3 regions of the Paenibacillus sp. FSL K6-0108 genome follow, and region 3 is predicted to be linked to each of the others. Evidence: riboswitches for the same ligand, from Rfam matches in the RefSeq annotation. Region 3 holds a riboswitch; each other region holds the start of a gene.
The links. Region 3 has a riboswitch for cyclic di-AMP ahead of MHB49_RS20585 (3D domain-containing protein). Riboswitches for the same ligand answer to the same signal wherever they lie in the genome.
Positions count from the first base shown of each region.

Region 1: another riboswitch for cyclic di-AMP. It lies ahead of MHB49_RS07960 (hypothetical protein); the one in region 3 lies ahead of MHB49_RS20585 (3D domain-containing protein).
Region 2: another riboswitch for cyclic di-AMP. It lies ahead of MHB49_RS00150 (3D domain-containing protein); the one in region 3 lies ahead of MHB49_RS20585 (3D domain-containing protein).

Region 1 is NZ_CP150288.1:1,756,213-1,763,942, reverse strand. It holds gene MHB49_RS07975 (organic hydroperoxide resistance protein) at 1-297, opposite strand, end outside; gene MHB49_RS07970 (Nramp family divalent metal transporter) at 751-2,046, shown strand; gene MHB49_RS07965 (HAD family hydrolase) at 2,197-2,889, opposite strand; gene MHB49_RS07960 (hypothetical protein) at 3,052-3,450, opposite strand; cyclic di-AMP (ydaO/yuaA leader) riboswitch at 3,568-3,743, opposite strand; gene MHB49_RS07955 (glutathione peroxidase) at 4,110-4,586, shown strand; tRNA gene MHB49_RS07950 (tRNA-Leu) at 4,737-4,819, opposite strand; gene MHB49_RS07945 (urease accessory protein UreF) at 5,242-5,943, shown strand; gene MHB49_RS07940 (hypothetical protein) at 6,218-6,421, shown strand; gene MHB49_RS07935 (hypothetical protein) at 6,449-7,102, shown strand; gene urtE (urea ABC transporter ATP-binding subunit UrtE) at 7,128-7,730, opposite strand, start outside.
Region 2 is NZ_CP150288.1:29,251-36,980, reverse strand. It holds gene yabG (sporulation peptidase YabG) at 1-649, opposite strand, end outside; gene rsmA (16S rRNA (adenine(1518)-N(6)/adenine(1519)-N(6))-dimethyltransferase RsmA) at 709-1,611, opposite strand; gene rnmV (ribonuclease M5) at 1,616-2,161, opposite strand; gene MHB49_RS00150 (3D domain-containing protein) at 2,317-3,501, opposite strand; cyclic di-AMP (ydaO/yuaA leader) riboswitch at 3,775-4,028, opposite strand; gene MHB49_RS00145 (TatD family hydrolase) at 4,270-5,040, opposite strand; gene MHB49_RS00140 (HD domain-containing protein) at 5,371-6,651, opposite strand; gene MHB49_RS00135 (AbrB/MazE/SpoVT family DNA-binding domain-containing protein) at 6,970-7,224, shown strand; gene rsmI (16S rRNA (cytidine(1402)-2'-O)-methyltransferase) at 7,508-7,730, opposite strand, start outside.
Region 3 is NZ_CP150288.1:4,582,069-4,589,798, reverse strand. It holds gene MHB49_RS20605 (alpha-glycosidase) at 1-109, opposite strand, end outside; gene MHB49_RS20600 (M20 family metallopeptidase) at 353-1,528, opposite strand; gene MHB49_RS20595 (ABC transporter substrate-binding protein/permease) at 1,710-3,167, shown strand; gene MHB49_RS20590 (amino acid ABC transporter ATP-binding protein) at 3,154-3,876, shown strand; cyclic di-AMP (ydaO/yuaA leader) riboswitch at 4,162-4,357, shown strand; gene MHB49_RS20585 (3D domain-containing protein) at 4,360-5,013, shown strand; gene MHB49_RS20580 (polysaccharide deacetylase family protein) at 5,146-5,934, opposite strand; gene MHB49_RS20575 (hypothetical protein) at 6,088-6,432, shown strand; gene MHB49_RS20570 (PspA/IM30 family protein) at 6,562-7,233, shown strand; gene MHB49_RS20565 (DUF350 domain-containing protein) at 7,329-7,730, shown strand.

The DNA.
Region 1 (7,730 bases), 2.8 Mb from region 3:
CAAACGTACAGACAGCTGGAAACCATCATCCGCCGGATCTTTCCCGATGGATACATTACTTGTGACCACCACATTCTCCAATTTCACGCCCGCTTTGCGTGCCACATTGGCAAGAGCACTTTCATAACAAGCACCGTATCCAGCTGCGAAGAGCTGCTCAGGATTGGTTCCTTCACCACCTGAGCCTCCAAGTTCTTTTGGCATTTTCAGATCATGCTTGAGCACGCCATCCGAAGAAGCCACCGAACCTGTACGTCCACCTTTAACTGTCGCTGTTGCTGTATATAAAGCTTCCATTAAGAATCTCTCCTTCACCTTTAAGTTTTTTGCTGCCTACAATTCAATTTAAACTTCTGGCTCATTTTGAAACGCTGTTGGCCCTTATTCAGCTTGTACATCTTTATCTTTTTCATGCATTGGGAATGAACACAGGTAATTTATTCAGGGTTGGGTAATATACTAAGGCACGATTCACTCTCCACTAATTTTTGTCCTCCTACACAAAAGTTGCACTAGACAAAAATAATTGAAGTAGTACAATGTAAGTATCAACATAAACGTTTAGACATATCGAAAGCAGTTAAATATGTTCTTGGTTTTGGTTTCATTTGGTTTCAATGTTCACATTTAATCAAAGGAATGACACTGTTCCTCTTCATATAGAATATCAATACTTCAAAGTCGGGTGATTATATTATGAGTAAAAAAAATCCGTTCAATACTCCTTCAAATGAGCCATTGGCTGCAGGCATGGCCCCATCACTAGGGGAAGCCCATAGCTCCATGAAGGTGCCTAAGAACGCTGCTTGGTGGAAAAAATTCCTTGCTTTTGTTGGACCAGGTTATCTCGTTGCCGTTGGATATATGGATCCCGGGAACTGGGCAACGGATATTGCGGGTGGTTCACAATTCGGTTATACGTTATTGTCCGTAATTCTGATTTCGAACCTGATGGCTGTTGTATTGCAGTCTCTTGCTGGCAAGCTCGGGATTGTGACAGGACGGGATTTGGCGCAAGCCTGCCGCGAACGATTCAGCATGCCTGTTGTTATGGTGTTATGGATCTTGTGTGAGCTGGCGATTGCAGCTACCGACCTTGCCGAGGTTATTGGTTCAGCTATCGCACTCAAGTTGCTATTCAACATTCCCATGTTATATGGCGTCATTATTACCGCTGTCGATGTACTCGTCATTCTTTTGCTGCAAAATAAAGGCTTTCGTGCATTGGAATCGCTTGTTATCGTGCTGATGGCCACCATCGCCCTCTGCTTCGGGATTGACCTCTTTCTCGCCAAACCGGATATGGGTGGTGTCATGCATGGCTTTGTGCCCAGTGCCGAAATTTTGCAAAATCCAGCCATGCTCTACATCGCTATCGGCATTATCGGTGCAACCGTGATGCCCCACAATCTGTACCTGCATTCTTCCATCGTGCAGACTCGTCAAATTGAACAGACACCTCAAGGTAAAAAAGAAGCGATTCGGTATTCCACCATGGATTCAACCATCGCTTTGACGCTGGCTCTGTTCATCAATGCAGCCATCCTGATTGTGTCAGCCGCCGTGTTCCATAGTGCAGGCATGACCCAAGTTGCGGAAATTACAGATGCTTACCATCTGTTGACTCCTCTGCTGGGTACGACCATTGCAAGCATCCTGTTTGGTGTGGCTCTACTGGCTTCAGGTCAGAACTCCACACTCACCGGCACACTGTCCGGGCAGATTGTAATGGAAGGTTTCCTGAACATTCGTATTCCGGCGTGGCTTCGTCGACTGGTTACACGTCTGATCGCGATCATCCCGGCCGTTATCGTAACAGCTATTGCCGGAGAGCACGGAACAGAAGAACTTCTAATTCTGAGTCAGGTTGTGCTGTCGCTGCAGCTGCCCTTTGCGGTCATTCCGCTGGTCATGTTTACAAGTGACAAAAAAAGCATGGGGGCTTTTGCCAACAAGTTGTGGCTCAAAATTATCTCCTGGATCATTGCCGGAGTGATCGTTGTCCTGAATGTGTATCTGATTATCCAGACCATTCTGTTGTTCTAGTTTAAATGGAACTACACTGTATTTTGTCTAACTCAAAAAAGCTGATCAACTCAAGTAACGTATCCCTTGAGATGATCAGCCTTTTATATGTTTGAGCAGTTTGAGCAGCAGCCTAATCCATACGGATTAGCTCTTAATACGACTCTTCATTCAGTTGTCTGAATTTTGAGTAACCAATAACAATGGAAGAAGTTCCTCCAGTGATTCAATCGTCCAGTCTGGACGCTCTGCATCCGCAAGCTCAGGCTGAAACCTGCCATAACCCTGTAAAATCCGAATTGTGTGCATACCCAGCTTCTTGGCCGGAATAATATCATTATCAATCCGGTCGCCGATCATGACCGCTTCCTCGGGTTTACATCCCGCCTGTTTCAACGCTACTGCATACAATTCAGGGTCAGGCTTGGACACCCCTTCTTCAGCTGAACAGGCCAGCACATCCACATACTTGCGCAAGCCGTAGCTATTCAGCCTACTTTCCGTTCCCGGACTTTGATTGGCAATGATACCAATCTTATAGTGCTGCGACAACGTCTGGAGAACTGCCTCGGCGGACGGGAAGGGACGCTCAAGCTCTTTGCGGAACTTCAGCTTCTCCTGTATCTGTTCCCGGTGCCCCTCATCGCTGATAAGGGTACGAATAGCCAATTTCATCGGCCATTGCTCGTAATTTCGGTAGGAGGCAGCAAATAGTTCTCGCACCGTCTGCATCTCCACCTGATAACCAAGCGCACAAGCTTCACGAACGAACTGACCGATAATATCATCTACCGGCTCCCATTCGTCCACGAGTGTATCCCCCACATCAAAGAACAACCATTGTATTCCACGTACATCCGGCACGCTTATTCCTCCTCGTTAGCCACAGGAAATTATCCCTATTTCCCAAACCATAAAAAAGAAGACCCACCAACATGCATGAGTCTCCTCAAGTTTCCGTTTATATATGATTTCAATTATAACAGGCGGCTGACACTGGATCAATCACAGGAATAGTACTAGCCACTAGCCATTAAGCAGAAACCCCACTTCCCCATTCAAGGAATATACAATACGGTCTGCTCCCATTCCCCGATAGATCCCTTTGGGATGGCTTTGTTCCGTAATAACACACAAGGACTTGGATGTCCAGGAGCGGCAGATCTGCAAATATCGACAGGTCAGGTTTAAGCTATTTTCAAAAATAAAAACATTGCCGACACTGCCTTGAGGCAAAAACCATTTCTGAGCAGCAGCCGTGTTCATGCGAATGACATGCTCCACACCGATTCTCCGGAGTCTGCGCTCTTCCCCTGCACTATTGGTCAGAACGGCAAACGGCATTTTTTTGTACATCAGCAATTTGATAAATTTACGTCCTGCTTCATTAGGAGCAGTTACTAAGATCATCTCTTTATCCATCATTCGTTCCTCCCTTGGCGTGAAAAGACAACAAAAAAGAAGCGTGGGGGACCAAGGCCTCCCGGACGCTTCTTCAATAATCCATAGCAAAAAGACACTATGAACCAGCGTACGGCTTGTTGCCTCTCCCTTTAACGCTTACGAGGTTAGCTGACGGATTCGGGCGCGAGAGTCGCCCTATTTCCGGCTGTCACCGGAAAATTCACCCCATGGATGCCTACTGTTCTAAACAGTTCATCCTGTTGGTTCCCCCGTTTCCCACCCATGAATGAATGGAAACTCAGCGATTAAAACATCGTTCCTTTATTTTCAATAATCAGAGCGATATCATCGTTTGTTTCGTTTTTCATGTAAAATTTAATTTAATTGGAATTACGATATGAATCATACACCCGTGCCATATTGGTGTAAAGTCTGCGCAGATCAACGAATCGACGGATTTTTGCCATTTCACATCAATAATAGCGCTTACAACACATCCATTCTCTACCCATCTCTTCAAAGCTCTCTAATTCTCTCTTTAGCGCAATTTGAACAGTAAATCAGTCACAGATCATACATGTCAGGTCTAAATTGAGATAAAAAAACAATATTAATTTTGCAATATTTAATTGTAATAAATATAATAGAAGGTAGAAGAATATGAAATGGAGGCGATTTTCATGTCAGTCTACGACTACAAAGTAAACACCCTTCGCGGTCAGGAAGTCGAAATGTCCAACTATCGTGACAAAGTACTGCTTATCGTGAATACAGCAAGTCAATGCGGCCTCACACCTCAATTCAAAGGTCTGCAAGAACTCCAGGACAAATTTAAAGACTCCCCATTTGAAGTTCTTGGTTTTCCAAGCAACCAGTTTGCACAAGAAAAAGGTTCTTCTGACGATATTGCCGAGTTCTGTCAGATGAACTATGGTGTCAGCTTCCCAATGTTTGAGAAAATCGATGTGAATGGTTCAAGCGCTCATCCTCTCTTCCAGCATCTTACCAAAGAAGCACCGGGCGTACTCGGCTCCAAAGCCATCAAATGGAACTTCACCAAATTCCTTGTGGATCAGACCGGTCGTGTTGTGAAGCGGTATGCTCCCCAAACAACACCTGATAAAATTGAAGCAGACATCAAAGCATTGCTTAAATAACAAGTGAAGGCCATCCGACCCCGACAGACAGCATGAGCATGCATTCAGGGGAATGGGATGACCTTTTTTTGGTCGGACCCGTCTTTACTGTAAAAAACACAAAAAAAGAAGCTCCCCATACGGGAAGCTTCTTCTTAATCGTTCTTATGATGCGGTCGAGAGGACTCGAACCTCCACGGGTATACACCCACTACCCCCTCAAGATAGCGTGTCTGCCATTCCACCACGACCGCATGTCGTAAATAATCGGCAACAGAATTGATTATACCCGGTTCATGTTTAAAAGTAAAGCATTTTTATTAATATCATTTTAACTGCGCTTTTCCTCCCATAAATCGTATAATCTCGTCATTTTCTCCTACGAAGTGCATATGATTAAATTTGATCTCGTTTGTATATCCGATTAGGCTGATGACCCTACTTTCTTTATAATAACCACTCTTCATATCCTCTTAGTAGAACTTAACTTATAAAGTTATATAAAATAACATTAAATAGATTTTATATTTAAAAAACCAAGAAACTATTGACAAAAAGCGGATATTTATGTGAATATATATATCATATAATTCGGATTTACTAACATAAGTCGAACCAAAAAGGAGTATAAATGTTATTTAACATAACATTTAACGAACGTAGGAGGCGAAAGATTGTGAACCGTGGGAATAAGCTGCTCGATTACGTCAAACTGCTTGATTCCTCTATCCAGGTCGGAGGGTTTACCCATTCCTTTGGTATGGATGCCCATATCGCTGAAGGTACAATTCGAAGCGCTGAAGACCTCGAATCCTTCATGCGCTGTCAATTGCACCCCAGCATTGTGCGTCTGGAAGGTATGGCGATTAAAGGTATATACACCGCAGCAGATCATAATGACGCGTGGCGTACAGCCCTCATCGACAAACTCGTTCATGTCCAGCGCACCCCCGTGAACCTCAGAGAACATGCCTCCACCATGGGCAAACGACTGATTAAACTAGCTCGCGCACTCCACCCATGGATTGATTTTAGCCATCTGGAACAAACCCTGGCTAAGTATGAATCCGTTGGCTGCCTCTCCACCGTTCACGCCTGGATTAACCACCACCTCGAAATCCCTGTCGAGGAGGCGGTCCTTGGTTATCTGCATTCAGCCATGAGTGCTTGCATAACCGAAGCCTCCAAAGTGATACCTCTTAACACAGATACAACCCAGGACCTGTTGGTTCGCCTGGCCGCAGACCTGGAGCATGAATGGCATACCGTCAGCGCCTCCGCTGCGGATGGACTGGTACAACCAACCTCAATGTCCATGAAGACGTTATTTCCAAGCTTTCACATGCTTGGTGCAGGACTTCACGCTTACAGAGCCTAATCTCTATCCACCTTCCCTTCATAATCCCCCTCCTCCTACTGTGGAACATAAAAAACACGCCGCAACCTCATTGCCGGCGTGTTTTTTATGTCATTTATTTTGTCTTTTTAACGTATTTACGCCATTTAACATATTAAAATACACTTATTTACGTCTTTTTTAATTGTTAGATGACGCAAATACGTATATAATAAATTATACAGCTCGCATATCCATATATTTTACACCAAGAATAACCAGCTGAACACTACATTCCAACGAGGGGTGAACCCTTTTGAACAAAAAGAAACCTGTGACTCCTTTCGGATGGGCTATCAAACGACGACTAACCGAACTCCAGGTCGACCAAAAGACATTTTGTGAACAGTATGGCATTCCGCCATACCGTCTGTCTAATCTCATTCACGGCACACGCAAAGCAACCCGGTTCAGGAACCAGGTCGCTGACATTTTGGAAATTCCTGATGATTTAAGATAAGTTTTCTGCCAAGGAGGAGCTCATTTCATGAGATACTTAATATCCGATCTGGAGAGATTATCGTTCCAGTCCATGCAGCACCAGCTTATCATTGTTGACCATAACTGGATCATTCGCAGCTGCAACACCGCTTGGCAACAAGGACTTGGGCAGCTGCTTCCCAAACCAAGCGGAACAGACCTCTCCAGAACAGCATCTGAACCGTCTCATTACCTCCACCTTGTAGAGCGGTGGACATTACGCGAGGAGAAAGCAAAGAATGCGAAGATTGTTCAGGAGTTGAAACGTATCCCTGCACCTTTTAAAGACAGTTATACATACGACATCTCCGTTCAAACTATCCACAACGAACAGCGGTGGTTCCGCTTGGAACTCACCCCATTGATTCAGGCCGACCCATCCCTTCTGTCTGATCTCGCATTGATTGCACACACGGATGTTACCGAACAGAAGCAGACCGAACGCCAATTGAAAAAAGCCCTTTCCGAAGTGCGCACTTTGCGTGGACTGCTTCCCATTTGCGCTGTCTGCAAACAAATCAAGGATGAACAAGACAGCTGGAACTCGGTTGAGAGTTATCTGGAGAAGCACACCCATGCCGAATTCACCCATGATATCTGCCCAGATTGCATCCGAAGACTATATCCGAAGTACTCCAATATCCTGGACAAGCGCTCCTGAACTCATCCTACCCTCAGCAGCTGATCTACACAGACAGATGGTGCTCAAACTGCGACATATCCAGTTCTCGCGGTGTTCCTTGCAGTGCAATTGCTCCTTTGTCCATTACATAAATATAATCTGCAGCACCGCGCACAAAATCAATGCTTTGCTCCACCAGCAAGATGGAGATTTCACCCTTTGCCTTAATTCCCAAAATGACCTGCCGGATATCCTCTACGATCGAAGGCTGGATGCCTTCTGTCGGCTCATCCAGCAGCAATAATCCAGGCCGGGAAGCCAGCGCGCGGGCAAATGCCAACTGCTGTTGCTGCCCGCCACTTAGATCACCACCCTGTCGACCATACATCGTGGCAAGCACCGGAAACATCGCCAGCACATCCTCCGGGAACATCTTTACACCCGCTGCACTTGTCTCCAGACCCAGCAGCAAATTTTCCTTTACTGTAAGCTGAGGGAAGATTTCTCTCCCCTGCGGCACATATCCAATCCCCGACCTGGCCCGCTTGGCCGGATCGAGGGTGGATATTTCCTGACCTTTCCACCGAACACTTCCTTTGCGCGTTTTGAGAAGCCCCATCAACGTCTTCATCAAGGTGGTTTTCCCTACACCATTACGCCCCATCAG
Region 2 (7,730 bases), 3.0 Mb from region 3:
ACAAAGCCTCAAAGTGGGACTGACACGCCCCAGCTACAATCGTGAGTGCATCGAGATGGCGTTCATATTGTCTAGCCACCTGAATAGCGGATACAAAGTTCTGTGAATTCTTGTAACTTCCCAGACTATATAAGTCATAAGGCTGACGAGTCTTGAGTACCCCGTCATGGCCAGTAATGACAACAATATCTGGACGCACTTTGGGCAGCAGACGATATAAAGTGTCCGCCATCGCAGACTCATGTACATATTGCCCCTCCGCCGGGACGCGAAGCTGTTCATAAAGGTTCATGCTTTTTTTAAGATAATTGGGGTCACCATCCAAGTGCAGCACTTTACCAGGCATCTCGAAATAAGCCGGGTCTTGTTGAACTGACCATTCCTGAACTATACCTTCACGATTGCGCTCTGCCTGTTCCATTCGATTCTGCTGCAGGCGTGAGAGCGTCTGATGAGCCTTCACATGAGCCTGCCGCGTCTTGGCACTCTGCGGTTCATAAGGAACCTGTATCAAATCGTCAACAGGGGAATCGGCTAACAGCCGGAACTCGGTCCCTTTAATAATGGCACCGTCCGATTGGAGGCCTTCCACCCGGAAAGTCACATCTCCACCGTATGACTTTCGAACGACCAAGTCTCCGATATTCATCAACATAATCACCTCTACCCCATCGTATGGGCAGAAACCCGGATTGGTTCATCCGAATTTTACAATGGTGCACGTACCCCGGCTTCCCACATGACGGTACTGAGCGTAGCATACTCCTGCAGACTCAACGTTTCTCCTCGTCTCGAAGGCTGAATACCCGCCTGCTCCAGCAGCTGATCAGCCTGTTCTCTATTCTCTTTCGTGAAGAAACGGGCTTTCAGGTTATTGGAGATTGTTTTTCTGCGCTGAGCAAATGAAGCCTGTACCACTTCGAAGAAATGTGCCTCGTTCGGTATTTCAACCGGCGGTTGCTCACGCACCTTTAACTTGATTACAGCCGATTCCACATTAGGTTGCGGAATAAAGACCGTAGGTGGCACGATACAGACCAATTCCGGCATACTGTAGTACTGAACCGCGATACTCAGACTACCATAGTCCTTAGATCCTGGTGCAGCAGCCATCCGTTCAGCCACTTCCTTTTGAATCATGACCACAATGCTGTCCACAGGCAGCTTCTCTTCAAGCAGCTTCATCATGATTGGCGTCGTTACATAATAAGGAAGATTAGCTACAACACTCACTTTATCTACTGTTCCAAAATCCGTACGGAACAGCTCAGCCAGATCCAGCTTCAACACATCCCCATGATGCACACGAACATTCGGATAAGGCTGCATTACTTCACCCAGAATCGGCAACAGCCGCTGATCAATCTCTACAGCTGTTACGGGTCCGGCTACCCGAGCCAGACGTTCTGTGAGTGCTCCAATACCTGGTCCAATCTCAAGAGCGCCCTTGGACGCGTCCAGATCAGCTGCAGTTACAATTTTGTTCAATATATTTTGATCGATCAGAAAGTTCTGACCCAAGCTCTTCTTGAATGAAAATCCGTGTCTTTGAATAATTTCTTTGGTTCGTTTGGGTGTTGCAATCTCTATGGTTTCTTCCATGTCTTTCATACGCTCACAATCCTTCACGTTCAATTTGCGATAATGCCTCGGAGAACTCTTCCCGGGTAATCTGGAATACACTTAACCGCTTATGGAACTGCTTGCCGTTGCAATATCCTATGCCCAGCAGATTACCCATCTCCATACGACGTGCAGCAGCCTGTGGGTGCACAATCAGTCCCGCCGCAATCAGATCCTCCCAATCGATCAGACTGGGTGCACCTTCATATGACGTGTGTACGCGTGCCAATGCATGACGAATCGCCTCCGGTGAGGCGTTCTCCACTCCAATGTCGCCTTTGCGCGTTGCATCTGCCTCCGGAATGAAAGCATGCTTGCAACCAGGTACTTTATTGGCAATGATTTTACGAATACGTTCACCAGCATGATCCGGGTCTGTCAGTACAATAACACCACGTCTCTCTTGAGCAAGTGCAATCCGCTTTAGAATGCGCTGGTTGATAGCAGAACCACCAGTCTCAATCGTATCTGCTTGAACTGCACGTCGAATAGCTACAGTGTCGTCACGGCCTTCCACCACGATCACTTCTTTTATCATGTTCCATTTCTTCCTTTCTAACGCAAAAAGAAGAGGAATATCCTCTTCTCTGCCAAACGGCGGGGGAGACTGAAATCAGACCCCTCCGCCGCATATTCCGCATGAATCTTTCATGCACCTATTTTATAGCATTCCCATTTCAAAGTAAAACGATTTTAGTTCGCTTCCGGCTTCACCGGTCCGATTACATATACCGTCTTGCCTTTCTTCCGTCCGAAGTTCAGAGCATGCTTCACACTATCATAATACACATCAATTTTGTTGCCTTTAATGGCACCACCTGTGTCTTCCGCACGACGGAAGCCAAGGCCCTCGATATACACCCACCAGCCAATTGGAATGACTTTGGGATCAACTGCAATGGTACGTCCCTCGGTTACCCGAGTACCTGATGCTGTTTTTGTGCCGATACCGGGCTCTTCAGAAGAGTAAGCCGTCATGGATACATTTTTTAATACTTTTGAATATTTAAAAGAATTGCCTGATACAGTAATCACTTTGCTGCCCGATGCAGCGGTTTTCTTCGAGTTCGAGGTTGTTGCTGTTTTTGTCGTGGAAGTCTGCGCCGATACCGTCTGAATCACCGGCTCTTTCACAACAGGTTTGGCTTTGGTGCCAACGGCGATCACTTTATCAACACGATTCGTTGCGATCGATTTGCCCACCATTTTTTTGGAGACCAACTCTCCATCCTGAAATACCTTTTCGATATGCTGTACAAGTGTACCTTCTTTACCGCTCACAATGACACGATTGTCGCCCTTGTACAAGCTAGGGTCAGCCGTTTTGACCACTTTATAAGCGATGGGCTGTTCTACCTCTACCGTACGCTTTGTTACCCGCACTACGCGGATTTTCATATCCGCTTTGATGGTCGTTTCCAGCGCAGGATATACTTTGTCTTCACTTGCAACCTGAATACCTGATTTTTTAATCGCATCTTTTACCGATGAATCGGTTGTATACAGTGTCTTGGTGTCTCCGTCTGCCGTGATATTAACTGGAACGGCCCGCTCAATAACGATGCGGTCCCCATCTGTGATAGCCCCATTCAAGGGCATGGATACCTGATCGTGAGGGCTGACTGTGATTGACTGCTCCTCCAACATTTCCTGAAGCATTCCTGTACGAGTCTCTACCGCCTGAGCTTTGCCATCAATAACCAGTGAAATTTGTTTCCCGGCCTGACCGTAAACGACTAACAAGATCATGATTGTAAGCGCAATTGAGAAAATCGCGATCAATGCCATTTGACGCAAGTTCTCATGCTTCCACCGCAACGCGAAAGACTTACTGGATGATCGTGACTCATGGGTCTCTTCTGGTTGGAATGTGCCCACTTCTCCGTCCTCCTTCATAGCCTCGCCGTCTAAAGTAATGCATGATGTCTTTGACGCGACTATACCAAATTTTCTACAGAACACAGATCGGACCAACATAATCCGGTTCTGCACCATGAATCAATCTTCGCAACATGATGTCATCCTCCTGAATACTTACCGTATGATGACCGTTTTTCTTTTATTCAAAAACAAAAAAGCCAAAGAAAGAGTTTAAGAGGAACTCTTTCGTGGCTTCCGAATGATTCTGAATATCGGAAATTCATGCACGAGGTTGCCTCTCTTTTTCCGCTTGCGAGGTTAGCTGTCGGGTTCGGGCGAAAGAGAGCCGCCCTATCTCCGGTCACCCGCTCATGGCGGACGCCCTTGAATTCACCCCGAGACCCAAAGAAGAAATCAAATACGGCTTCGCAGATTCATACGCTGCTTTTGGGTCAGCGCATGTTGCGCATCGGCTGCAATCACCGATGTTTAAGCCCTATTGGTTCCCCCGCTCTCCGTTAACGGAGACTCAGCGAGACTGATTCATGAAAGTAATGTTGTATCATCGGAAAGTGTCCCTTTGTTCATCCCCCGAACATCTGTCCAATTTTCCGCACAACAATTCACTGAAAAGATGATATCCTGTTTCCATGCATGTTGTAAAGCGTTGTTCAAGTACGTTTTTCTAAATATTTGGTTAAAATATTGTAATATTCTTGATTTATTTGGATCAAAAAGCAAATTAACTCCGCCTAACTCACTTTTTCACCTGTTTTGCTCGATATTTTAACGAATCCCAAATCGTTCCATGGCATTTTTGGTCGTTATTGCTGCAATTTCCTCTACCGAAATGCCTTTAATTTCCGCAGCTGCTTCTGCAACCAGACGTACATGCGCTGTCTCATTTCGTTTTCCACGATAAGGATGTGGTGTCAAATAAGGAGAGTCTGTCTCGATGAAGAATCGGTCCATCGGAACCTTCTCAAGTACCTCTTTGGGCTGCTTCGCATTTTTGAACGTGATTGGTCCTCCGAAGGAAAGATGGAAGCCCAAATCCAGGCACATTTTTGCCGTTTCCCAGCTGCCAGAGAACGAATGCATAACACCGCCTACTTCTCCTGCTTTCTCTTCACGCAGAATCTTTACAATATCCTCATGCGCATCCCGGTTATGAATGACAATCGGCATATTCAACTCACGGGCCAGTCCGATCTGTTGTCGTAATACGCGATGCTGTACTTCTTTCGGTGAGGTGTCCCAGTAATAGTCTAGACCAATTTCACCGATGGCTACCACTTTTTCATGCTTGCATAAAGATGCAATCCATTCCAAATCATCCTCCTGCATTGTAATTGCATCCACTGGGTGCCAACCTACTGCTGCATATATAAAATCATAGGTTTCAGCCAGCTTCATCGTCGTTGGAATAGTCTCCCGGTTAAAGCCCACGTTAATCATGCGACCAACACCTGCATCCACAGCACGCTGGATCATTTCCTCGCGGTCCTCGTCGAATTGTGGCGCATCCAAATGTGTATGTGTGTCGAACAACATCATGCTGTATTTCTCCCTTCATGTCGAATAAACGACCATCTCTTTTTAATCCATCCTGTACATCTTAATCAGAACATAAATATCACTAAAATTGGATCATGTTTTTTTACATTTCGTTCCACTTATTTATTGAGCACAACATGTAGAACGAACAAGTTCTTTCATATCTATATGTGCTTATTTTTAGCAGATCAGGTTGTATTCTAATTGCTCTGATTACAAAATTATGTCGATCTACATGTACTCTCCATTAAAGCAGATTACTGTATCATGAAAAATAGCTCTTTTCGAAAGCTTTTTGCATCATGATTATTGAACAGCATTGCACATCATTTAGTGTGAGAAATAGGGGCGTATACGGGACGGTAACTCATGAACAATCGCATCCACCTTATTTTGCGGATAATACAAATGATGCTTTCCGCGATGAAGACCGCTGATTGAACGGACAATGTCGGACACTTCTGACAACTCATGTAACTTGTCTTGTCGATCAAGCAGCAAAATCTGCTTGTCCGTGGATTCATCCGGACGAAACACATCATACGGATTATCCGATGGAAAATCAATTTCCAGATCATACTCGGGGTTGAGACCTGCTGCATTGAAGGCTTCCCGAATCTCTTCAATCAGGCTTACGTCGATCTGTTCAATCTCTACATACTTGTATAACTTGCGATCGATAAAACGTTCGCATAACTCACTTAGAACAGCATCGTCCTCTTTTCGCCACTGCATAAATGCCGTCTGAATCAAAGCTTCGTCCAGTTGCAAATATTCATCCACCGACAGATCCCCACGGAATAACTGGGGCAGTGGATCGATCATGAATCGGAATTGGAAACCTTGCTTTATGAGACTTTTCGCCCGCTTAAATATTTGCCGCAATATAATTTCCGAACTTCGGGTAACCGGATGAAAGTAAATTTGCCAGTACATCTGGTACCTGGACATCAAGTAATCCTCCACGGCGTGCATGCCCGACTCCTTTACCACGATTCGTCCGTGATATGGACGCAGCATACGAAGGATACGGTCAAGGTCGATCGTCCCATAGTTTACACCTGTAAAATAGGCATCCCGAAGCAAATAATCCATGCGGTCCGCATCGAGCGGACTGGTAACCAGATTAACAACAATAGGTTGCTCGTACGTTTTTTGAATAACTGAAGCCACTTTCTCGGGAAAATCGGGAGCATACCGTCTTAAGATCGCCCCTACTTCGGTATCACCTGTAATGATCCGACAAGTCCAGTCCTCATGATTCATATCAAACGCTTCTTCTATAGAGTGGGAGAAAGGACCATGTCCAAGATCATGTAGCAATGCTGCACAAAGGGCTACTGTTTTTTCCTCCTTTGGCCAATCTGAGTAATGACTTCTTTCGAATTGGGAAATAATCTTCCGTGTAATTTCGTAGACACCCAAGGAATGTGAGAAGCGACTATGCTCTGCACCGTGGAAAGTAAGAAATGATGTTCCCAATTGACGGATCCGGCGTAAACGTTGAAACTCGGGCGTGTTGATCAACTGCCATATAATTGGATCTTGCACATGGATATAATTATGTACCGGATCTTTAAACACCTTTTCTTCCGTCAAACGCTGTTCCATGTCTATTCACTCCTTTGAATATCGTTTGTATTTGTCGCTTTTCAGTATAATGTCGCCAATGATTCGACATAGTTTGACGAAAAATGTCGAATAAGGTAGTTTTGACGTTTTCCAAATCGACAAAGCTGACATCGATGTTTAAATACGAAAAATAGCTCCCAATCCCTTACCCCTCGTAATCTTATCAAAAACAGCCTTTATTTTAAGCTAATTTTAAGGTTGACTGTTTTGGGAATCGTTGGTATGATGAGTATCATAAAACATAAAATAATGTCGAATAATGACAATGATCGTTAGCTGAGAGGAGCACTGATTATAATGATGAAATCAACAGGTATTGTAAGAAAAGTGGATGAACTGGGACGGGTAGTTATTCCAATCGAATTGCGCCGTACGCTCGGTATTGGTGAAAAAGATGCTCTGGAGATCTATGTTGACGGCGAGCGCATCATGTTGAAAAAATACGAACCAGCTTGTATCTTCTGTGGCAATGCAGAGAACGTTACTTATTTCAAAGGTAAAATTGTTTGTAACGAATGTATTTCCGAAATCCCTGCACCTGTGACAAAATAAGAAATATCAGGTATAATGGTCTTATTAAATTGTTATTTCTAACCTTTTTATATTCCTTGATCGCCTTCCCGGTGTGAACCCCACCGTTGGAAGGTATTTTTTTGCTCTATTTGATTTTCATTACCCAATGATTGAGCTGCGAGTCTGTTCAACACGAAAGAGAAGAGCGGTTACGTTGGAAATATTTTTTTTCGCTCTACTCTTTTCATATTCCATTAAGGTTGGATCTAAGGTTCCTTTAAGTTTATGTTCCCTATTCCAATATATTTTTGATGATTTCTTGTTAGATTAAAGCGTTATATACATCTCGTTTTGTCAAACCCCGATCTGTTGCTGTTTTCTTCATCGCATCTTTTCGCGTAAGTCCTTCACTCTCGTAATGGCTCACATGATCCTCCAAAGACAGCAGCTGCCACCAGGCTTCCCGCTCTGCCTTACGCTCCTCTTCCCTGATCCCTTCTACAAGCAGACAATATTCCCCAAGCGGTGGATGTTCCTCCAGCCAG
Region 3 (7,730 bases):
CATATTGCACATCGTTTCTCTTCGTTCGTACACGCAGGTGAATCGTCGAGGGATTATAAGCATAGGCCCATTTATCGCGGGGAACGTGATACATCGCTTCGAGCAGCATGACAACACCTCCTGAACTCAAGATACAGTTATAGCTATAAATAACCAAGTTAGAGAGCATATGAACCATAAGTACGGCCGCTAAATGTAAGAATTTCAACATTTTTCAATGTTTTCTTTTCACAGCATCTCCAGCTTGTGTCCGTATATACGTACTTATCAAAACAAAAAGGATGCTCCTCAGGACCTGAAAAGCAGGTTAAGAGGAACACCCTAGATGAATATACAGCAGTTTACGAAAAACTTAGCGACTGGCTTGCTTAAACTCTGTTTGAATGGTTTGCAGCAGCCCAGGCTGTGTAAGAACATCATAAGCAGTTGCAGCAATTGCCTTGGCTCCAAGGATCATACCATCCAGGGCCCGTTCCTGAAGCGCCAGATCACGGAATTCAATGGAATGAAGCGTATGAACTTCGTCCACAACACGGATATACGGATGGATTGCAGGACATCGCAAGGATACGTTACCGATATCCATGGAACCATGGTCGTTGCCACTGACGATCTCCTCTTGTGAAATGCCAAGTTCAAGCAGGTTAGCACTGAAAGCAGCGGATAACGATTCATTCGTGACCATCTCATCATAGGATGTCTCGTAATTGGATGTCACAAGCCGGCATCCGGTTTGCAGAGCAGAACCTTCCGCAATCTGAATTACACGTTGAGTGAGAATATTCAACTCTTTTCTCGTCGAGGCACGTACATAGAATTGAGCAGAAGCGTAGTCAGGAATGATGTTGGCTGCCTGTCCTCCGCTATTGATAACCCCGTGGATACGAACCGTACTTTTCACTTGTTGACGGAACGCATTAATACCATTAAACGTCTGGATAACCGCATCCAGGGCATTGATGCCTTCATGTGGACTTGCGGCAGCATGCGAAGATTTCCCATGGAATTCAAATTGTACGGCATCAATAGCCAGGGAGCTGCCAGATTTCTCATACGCGTAATACGGGTGCGCCATCAGTGCGATATCACAGTCATCGAATAAACCCGCTTCAGCCATAGGCACTTTGGCGCCACGCGTTTCTTCCGCCGGTGTACCAAACACTTTCAATGTTCCGCCCACTTCATTGAGTATGGACTTCAGACCTACCGCAGCTCCGAGGCTCATCATGCAGATCAGATGGTGCCCACAAGCATGACCGATTTCTGGTAGTGCATCATATTCACATAACAGGGCAATCGTCGGGCCTGGCTTGGATGCAGCATACGTACCAATGAATGCGGTCTCCAAGCCAAGAACAGGAGCTTCTACGGAAAAACCATGGTAGGCGAGTTCTTCTTTTAACCGTGCAGAAGCAAGGTATTCTTCATTCCCAAGTTCGGGATTCGCACCAATGTATGATGAAATCTCTTTAAAACGGGAAGCATATTGATCAATTACAGTTAAAATTTGTGTTTTGGTATATGTCATGGTGGACTCCTTAAGCAAAAATGAAAATAATTCAATAATTATATCATAGTTGCGGTTATTTTTCAGAAACTAGTCAGGATTTGTAATGTCGAAATGCATTGCATAATCATGCATTCTACTTTATAATGACTCAGGCATCAACAACAGAAAGCATACAAAGTATTATAAGGGGAGAACAGGGTTGAAATTGATTAGTCGTTACACCATGATGCTGCTAGCTTTTGTGGTATTGCTAACTACGGTTGCTCCTGTTGCGTTGGCAACGGGAACTACAGGCAATTCAGGCAGTAAAAAGCTGGTGCTCGGTACAAGTGCCGATTTTGCACCATATGAATTCCATAAAGTCATTGATGGTAAAGACCAAATCGTCGGATTTGATATTTCGATTGCTAAAGAAATTGCTGCCGATCTTGGCGCAGAACTTGTAATAGAGGATATGGGTTTTGACGGACTTCTTCCTGCGTTGCAGAGTGGTCGTGTGGATATGGTCATCTCGGGTATGACACCAACGGATGAACGTAAACAAAGCATCGACTTCTCCGATACCTATTATAAATCAAAGCAAGTCATCATGATTCGCAATGCGGATAAAGATAAATATCCAACCATGGCTGATCTGGAGAATGAAAAAATTGGAGTACAAAAAGGCTCCATTCAGGAAACGATTGGTCAGGGAATCCCAGGGGCAAAACTGACAGCACTGGATAAAATATCCGATATCGTGCTGCAATTGCAAACCAATCGTGTAAATGCTGCGATCGTTGAAGATACGGTAGCTGCCGGTTATCTCGATGATATTATTGGACTAGCTCCGGCTATTCCGGATGAAGAGCAGGCCGAAGCGGCAATCGGGATTCGTAAGGGCAATACAGAATTGCTGAATGCAGTGAACGGAACGCTCAAACGTCTGAAAAGCGAAAATAAAATCGATCAGATGGTCACTGAAGCAAGCCAGTTGATGGCAGAGAAGAGTAAACAAAACATTTTCGAAGTATTCTGGCAGTACAAAAGCTTCTATGCAACAGGTGTGGGCTACACCCTCTTACTGTCTGCACTGGGTGTAATCTTCGGGGTCATTATCGGTTTGATCATCTGTCTGTTCCGTCTGCATGACATCGCCATTTTGCGCTGGATCGGAACAGCTTATGTTGAGGTCATTCGTGGTACGCCCATGCTGGTGCAATTGATGATTATCTATTACGGTGTTTCATTGACTTTTGGGATTAATTTCTCGGCTCTTCAGGCGGGGATTATAACACTGTCCATTAATAGTGGTGCCTATCTTGCCGAGATTTTCCGCGCTGGTATACAGGGTGTGGATCGCGGCCAACTGGAAGCAGCTCGTTCACTGGGGATGGGAAGAGGTGCGGCCATGCGTTTCATCGTGCTCCCACAGGCGTTCAAAGCGGTGTTGCCGGCGATCGGTAATGAGTTCGTGACCATTATCAAGGAATCCTCCATTATCTCGGTTATCGGTATGGTGGACATTATGTACCAGGCAAGTGTGGTCAAAAATATTACGTATCAAGGGATGAATCCATTCCTGATTGCGGCAGCCATCTACTTTGTGCTGACGTTCATTTTGTCCAAACTGCTGGGTCGACTGGAAAGGAAGTTGGGTGCAAGTGATAGACGTTAGACAATTATATAAATCCTATGATAAGAACGAAGTGCTCAAAGGCATTAACGTAACGATTGGAAAAGGCGAGGTTGTCGTGGTCATCGGTCCGTCCGGATCGGGGAAAAGTACCTTTTTGCGTTGTCTGAACTTACTGGAACAGCCTACTTCCGGTGAGATTAACTTTGAGGGAGTTTCGATCACTGACCCGAAACATAACATTAATGAAACTCGTGAAAAAATGGGGATGGTATTCCAGCATTTCAATCTGTTTCCGCACAAAACGGTGCAGCAGAACATTACGATTGCTCCGATTAAAGTGAAGAAACAGCCTGCACACGAAGCGGAACAAATCTGTGCAGATTTGCTCAAGACGGTTGGCCTCTCTGACAAAAAAGACGCCTATCCAAATCAGCTGTCCGGCGGACAAAAACAACGGATCGCTATTGCAAGAGCTCTTGCGATGCAGCCGCATGTCATGCTGTTTGACGAGCCTACCTCTGCACTGGACCCTGAAATGGTCGGCGAAGTACTGGATGTCATGAAGCGGCTTGCAGAGGGCGGAATGACCATGGTAATTGTAACGCATGAGATGGGCTTCGCACGCGAAGTGGGTGACCGCATCCTGTTTATGGATGGCGGGGTTATTGTAGAGGAAGGAACGCCTGCTGAAGTGTTCGGTGAGCCCAAGCATGCACGTACACGTGACTTCCTCGCTAAAGTGCTCTAATACATCCGAGTTATTAAGGATGAAGATCAGGATGAAATTGCAAAATCTGTACTTTGGATGAGAATTTCATCCCCTCAACCATCCCTGTCGACAGCCCGTCGGCAGGGATGGTTTTGTTATGTAAGGATACGCACAGATTTACATAAAAAGTAACGTTTCTGTCATCAACGATATAAGCTTAAATAGACATTTTTTTGAAAAAAACCGCTTAAATTCAGCCTAAATTTGAAATGAATTAGCCAGATGGTAACATTTACTACGACTCTTGGTTACAAAATTGTGATATATTTGTTCCTGCCGAAACTTCCGGAGTTGGGAGTGTGGGGGATGTAACGATGCAGAGTGTGCTTGGGGAAGAATCATTTGCACACGGCTTGGGGTGAATTAGGGCTACATAATTTTTAATGTAATTGAACCTATAGGGTGGTTTCCTCCATCCGAATCCGACAACTAACTTCGCAGGCATAATGAGGGAGGAAGACCATGATTAACAAGAAACGTATAGCCAAAACAGCAACAGCTTTGCTGACAGCAGCAATGCTCATTCAGGCCGTTCCGGCTCATGCCGATTCAGTTCATGTGGCCAAAGAAGGGGATACCTTCTACACCTTATCCAAACAATATGGAGTCGGGCTTAACGCACTTATTAAAGCTAACAATGACATTTCTGCTTACAACATTTATGGTGGTTTGAAAATTACGATTCCAGGTAAAACAACGAATACAGCTTCTGCTGCAGCTAAAACGGTAACCGCCGCAAGTCTTGATGTAAATTCGGATAGCAAGGTTGTACAGGCATGGGGAAAAACGTTTGATTACAGCAAAACTGTCGATGTAAAGGCAACAGCATACTCTTCTGATGCTTCCGAAAATGGAGGATGGGGTGCTGTGGATTACTTCGGTAATCCGCTTGAATTGGGTACCATTGCGGTAGACCCAAGTATCATTCCATTGGGTACAAAGGTACTTGTGACTGGTCATACACATCCAGGACTGCCAAAGCAGGCATTTGTCGCTACGGCCCGTGATGTGGGCAGCGCCATTAAAGGTCACAAGATCGATATCTTTATTCCTGGCAGCAAGCAATCTGTGAGCACATTTGGTATTCAGGATGTTGAACTTTACATTTTGAAATAAAATTAAAATGGAGCTGCACATTATCATAAGTGACTCCAATTAAATCTAAATTAAACACAAAAGGGTGTTCTCCAATCATGATTATGTGATTGAAGAACCCCCTTTTTAATATCCGCATTCTGGCATCTGATTCTATTTACCCTTTGGCAGTTCCAGCATTTCGTCCAAAGTTACCAGCTCGTACCCGCGGTTTCGCAATTCTTCGATGACTTCAGGCAACGCCTCGATAGAGCCACTCAGCTTCGAGCCGACACCGCCCCCTGCATGCTGCAGAACAATGGAACCTGGTTTAACAGCCGAGAGGATGTTTTTTTTAACTTCTTCTTTGGAGAGGCCCTTCCAGTCCAGAGAATCGACGTTCCAGTTCACGATGCTGTAATGTTGTTTGGCCGCCCATTGCAGCTGCTGCTCGTTAATATCGCCATAGGGTGGACGAATCATTTTGGGTGTGTAACCCGCCAGATTACGAATAATATCCCCGGTATGTAAGATCTGTTTGCGAAATGCATTCATGGACAGCTTACTGAATTCCGGGTGATTGTAGCTGTGATTGCCAACAATGTGCCCTTCCTTCACCATGCGTTTCACCAAATCCGGATGTTTCTCAGCGCGATGTCCCACAATGAAAAACGTAGCCCGTACCTTATATTTTTTTAAAATATCCAGTACCTGCGGGGTGAACCGAGGATCAGGTACGTCATCAAAAGTCAGTGCGACCTTTTTTGTTGAGGGACCATTGGTTTTAAATGTATCCGCATATTTCTGTCTGAGCTGTCCCAGTGTCAGCTGTTCCTCGTCGGAAGAATTAGACTTCGAAGCAGGTTCGGTTTGAGGGCTTGAATAAGCCCATAATTGAGCAGGAGCGTAACTTCCTCCCAGAAGCATGACCATGATGGATAACATGATGAGGCGTATACGCATGTTAGTGCCTCCTTTTCCCAAATTGCGTTCTCTTTGGTATGCCCGCGTCTTTCCGTATTTATGCATGATGTGAGATGTTTCATTGCTGACTCATCAAATCGGAGCCATAATTCCACCATATATATTACATATCAAAAGGACAGGTGGAGCAGGATGAGTACATACAACTTAAATTCCGTTCGTTTACAGGTGATTGAGGCTGGAGAAGATAAAGTTTTTATGATAACTGGAGGAAGATCACATATTGGGGCAGTAGCGACATTTTATCCGGATCGTGAACGGGTGAATGGGGCTACGGTGCATATTCCAGGGCATAAAGAGCAAGAACTGTGTGAGAGACTCGCACGCAGGGCTGCCTTGCATTTGAAGGTAACGGTAACAGTAATCATGGGAATTCACTTTGATGCCATTACGCGGATGCAGATTGATGAGATTGTGCAGACTTCAGAGAAGCTGCTTGATGAGGAGTTGTTCCAAACGGGTCGACTGATTCAATAGTTTAATTTGCGTTAAGTAGGCTTAAATCGTTTTTTATAATTTTTTTTGTTAAAATTGAAACGAGTAGAACACTGCCACGTATGTATGATTATATACAAGGATGAACTATCGACTAGGAGGAATACCATAATGTCCATTTTCAAACGATTACGCGATTTAACAATGTCTAACATTAACTCCATTATTGACAAGGCAGAAGATCCGATCAAAATGACGGATCAATACATCCGGGATATGCAGGAAGATCTTGAAGATGCGGAGAAAGCTGTAGCTGCACAGATCGCCATTGAGAAGAAATTCAAGCAGCTGTTTGAAGAACAGGAAGCCCTCGTGAAGAAACGTGAGGAGCAAGCACATACAGCAGCGCGTGCACAGAATATGGATTTGGCCCGTCGGGCACTGGAAGAGAAAAAAGTGGCTGAAGAGAAGATGGCCGAATACAAAACAAGCTATGACCAAAACAAGGCTTCTGCCGATAACCTTCGTGGCAAGCTGGACGAAATGCGCAAACAATTGACCCAAATGAAAAACAAACGTGAAACATTGGTTGCGCGCTATAACGCTGCAAAAGCCCAAACCGAAATCAACAAGGCGCTGAACGGATTTAGCTCCGATACAGCAAGTGCCGGCATGAAGCGTATGGAAGAGAAAATGATGCAGATGGAAGCTCAGGCCGAAGCCAGCAATGAGATGTCGTCCAAAGGTAAATCGCTGGATGATGAGTTCGAGAAGCTGGGCAAGGATCAGGCTGTTGAGGATGAACTGGCGGCATTGATGAAGCAATACGAAAATAAGAACTAAACCTTGTAAGCAAGCAGGGGCACCAGCGGAGGAGAGACCAGCGTTTCTCCTTCGCTTTTAATTGCGGTTCATGTTGAAATGTGGGGGCTATGTAGATGGATTTGAACATTTTGGCAATGCTGGTCTGGACGTTATCGGGTTCGGTTTTGCTGTTTGTCTTGATGTATGTGGATTCTTTATTCACAAAGTATAAGGATTTTGCCGAAGTGAAGGCTGGCAATATGGCCGTTACGACACGTATGGTTATGAAGCTGTTTGCTCAGGGATATGTACTCGCGACCTCCATATCGACAGCGGGTCACCTTGGAGAAGCGTTGCTTGTATCCGTTGTTTCCTTTGTCATTTTGCTGATTCTGGAGAGTGTGGTTCACTTTATGATTCGGAGATGGGCCAACCTCGATCTGGATACGGGAATACAGCAGGGTAAGACGGGTTACGGATTGTTCTCGGGTGCACTTCATATCGTTGGCGCATTAATTATTGCAGCTTGTTTATAA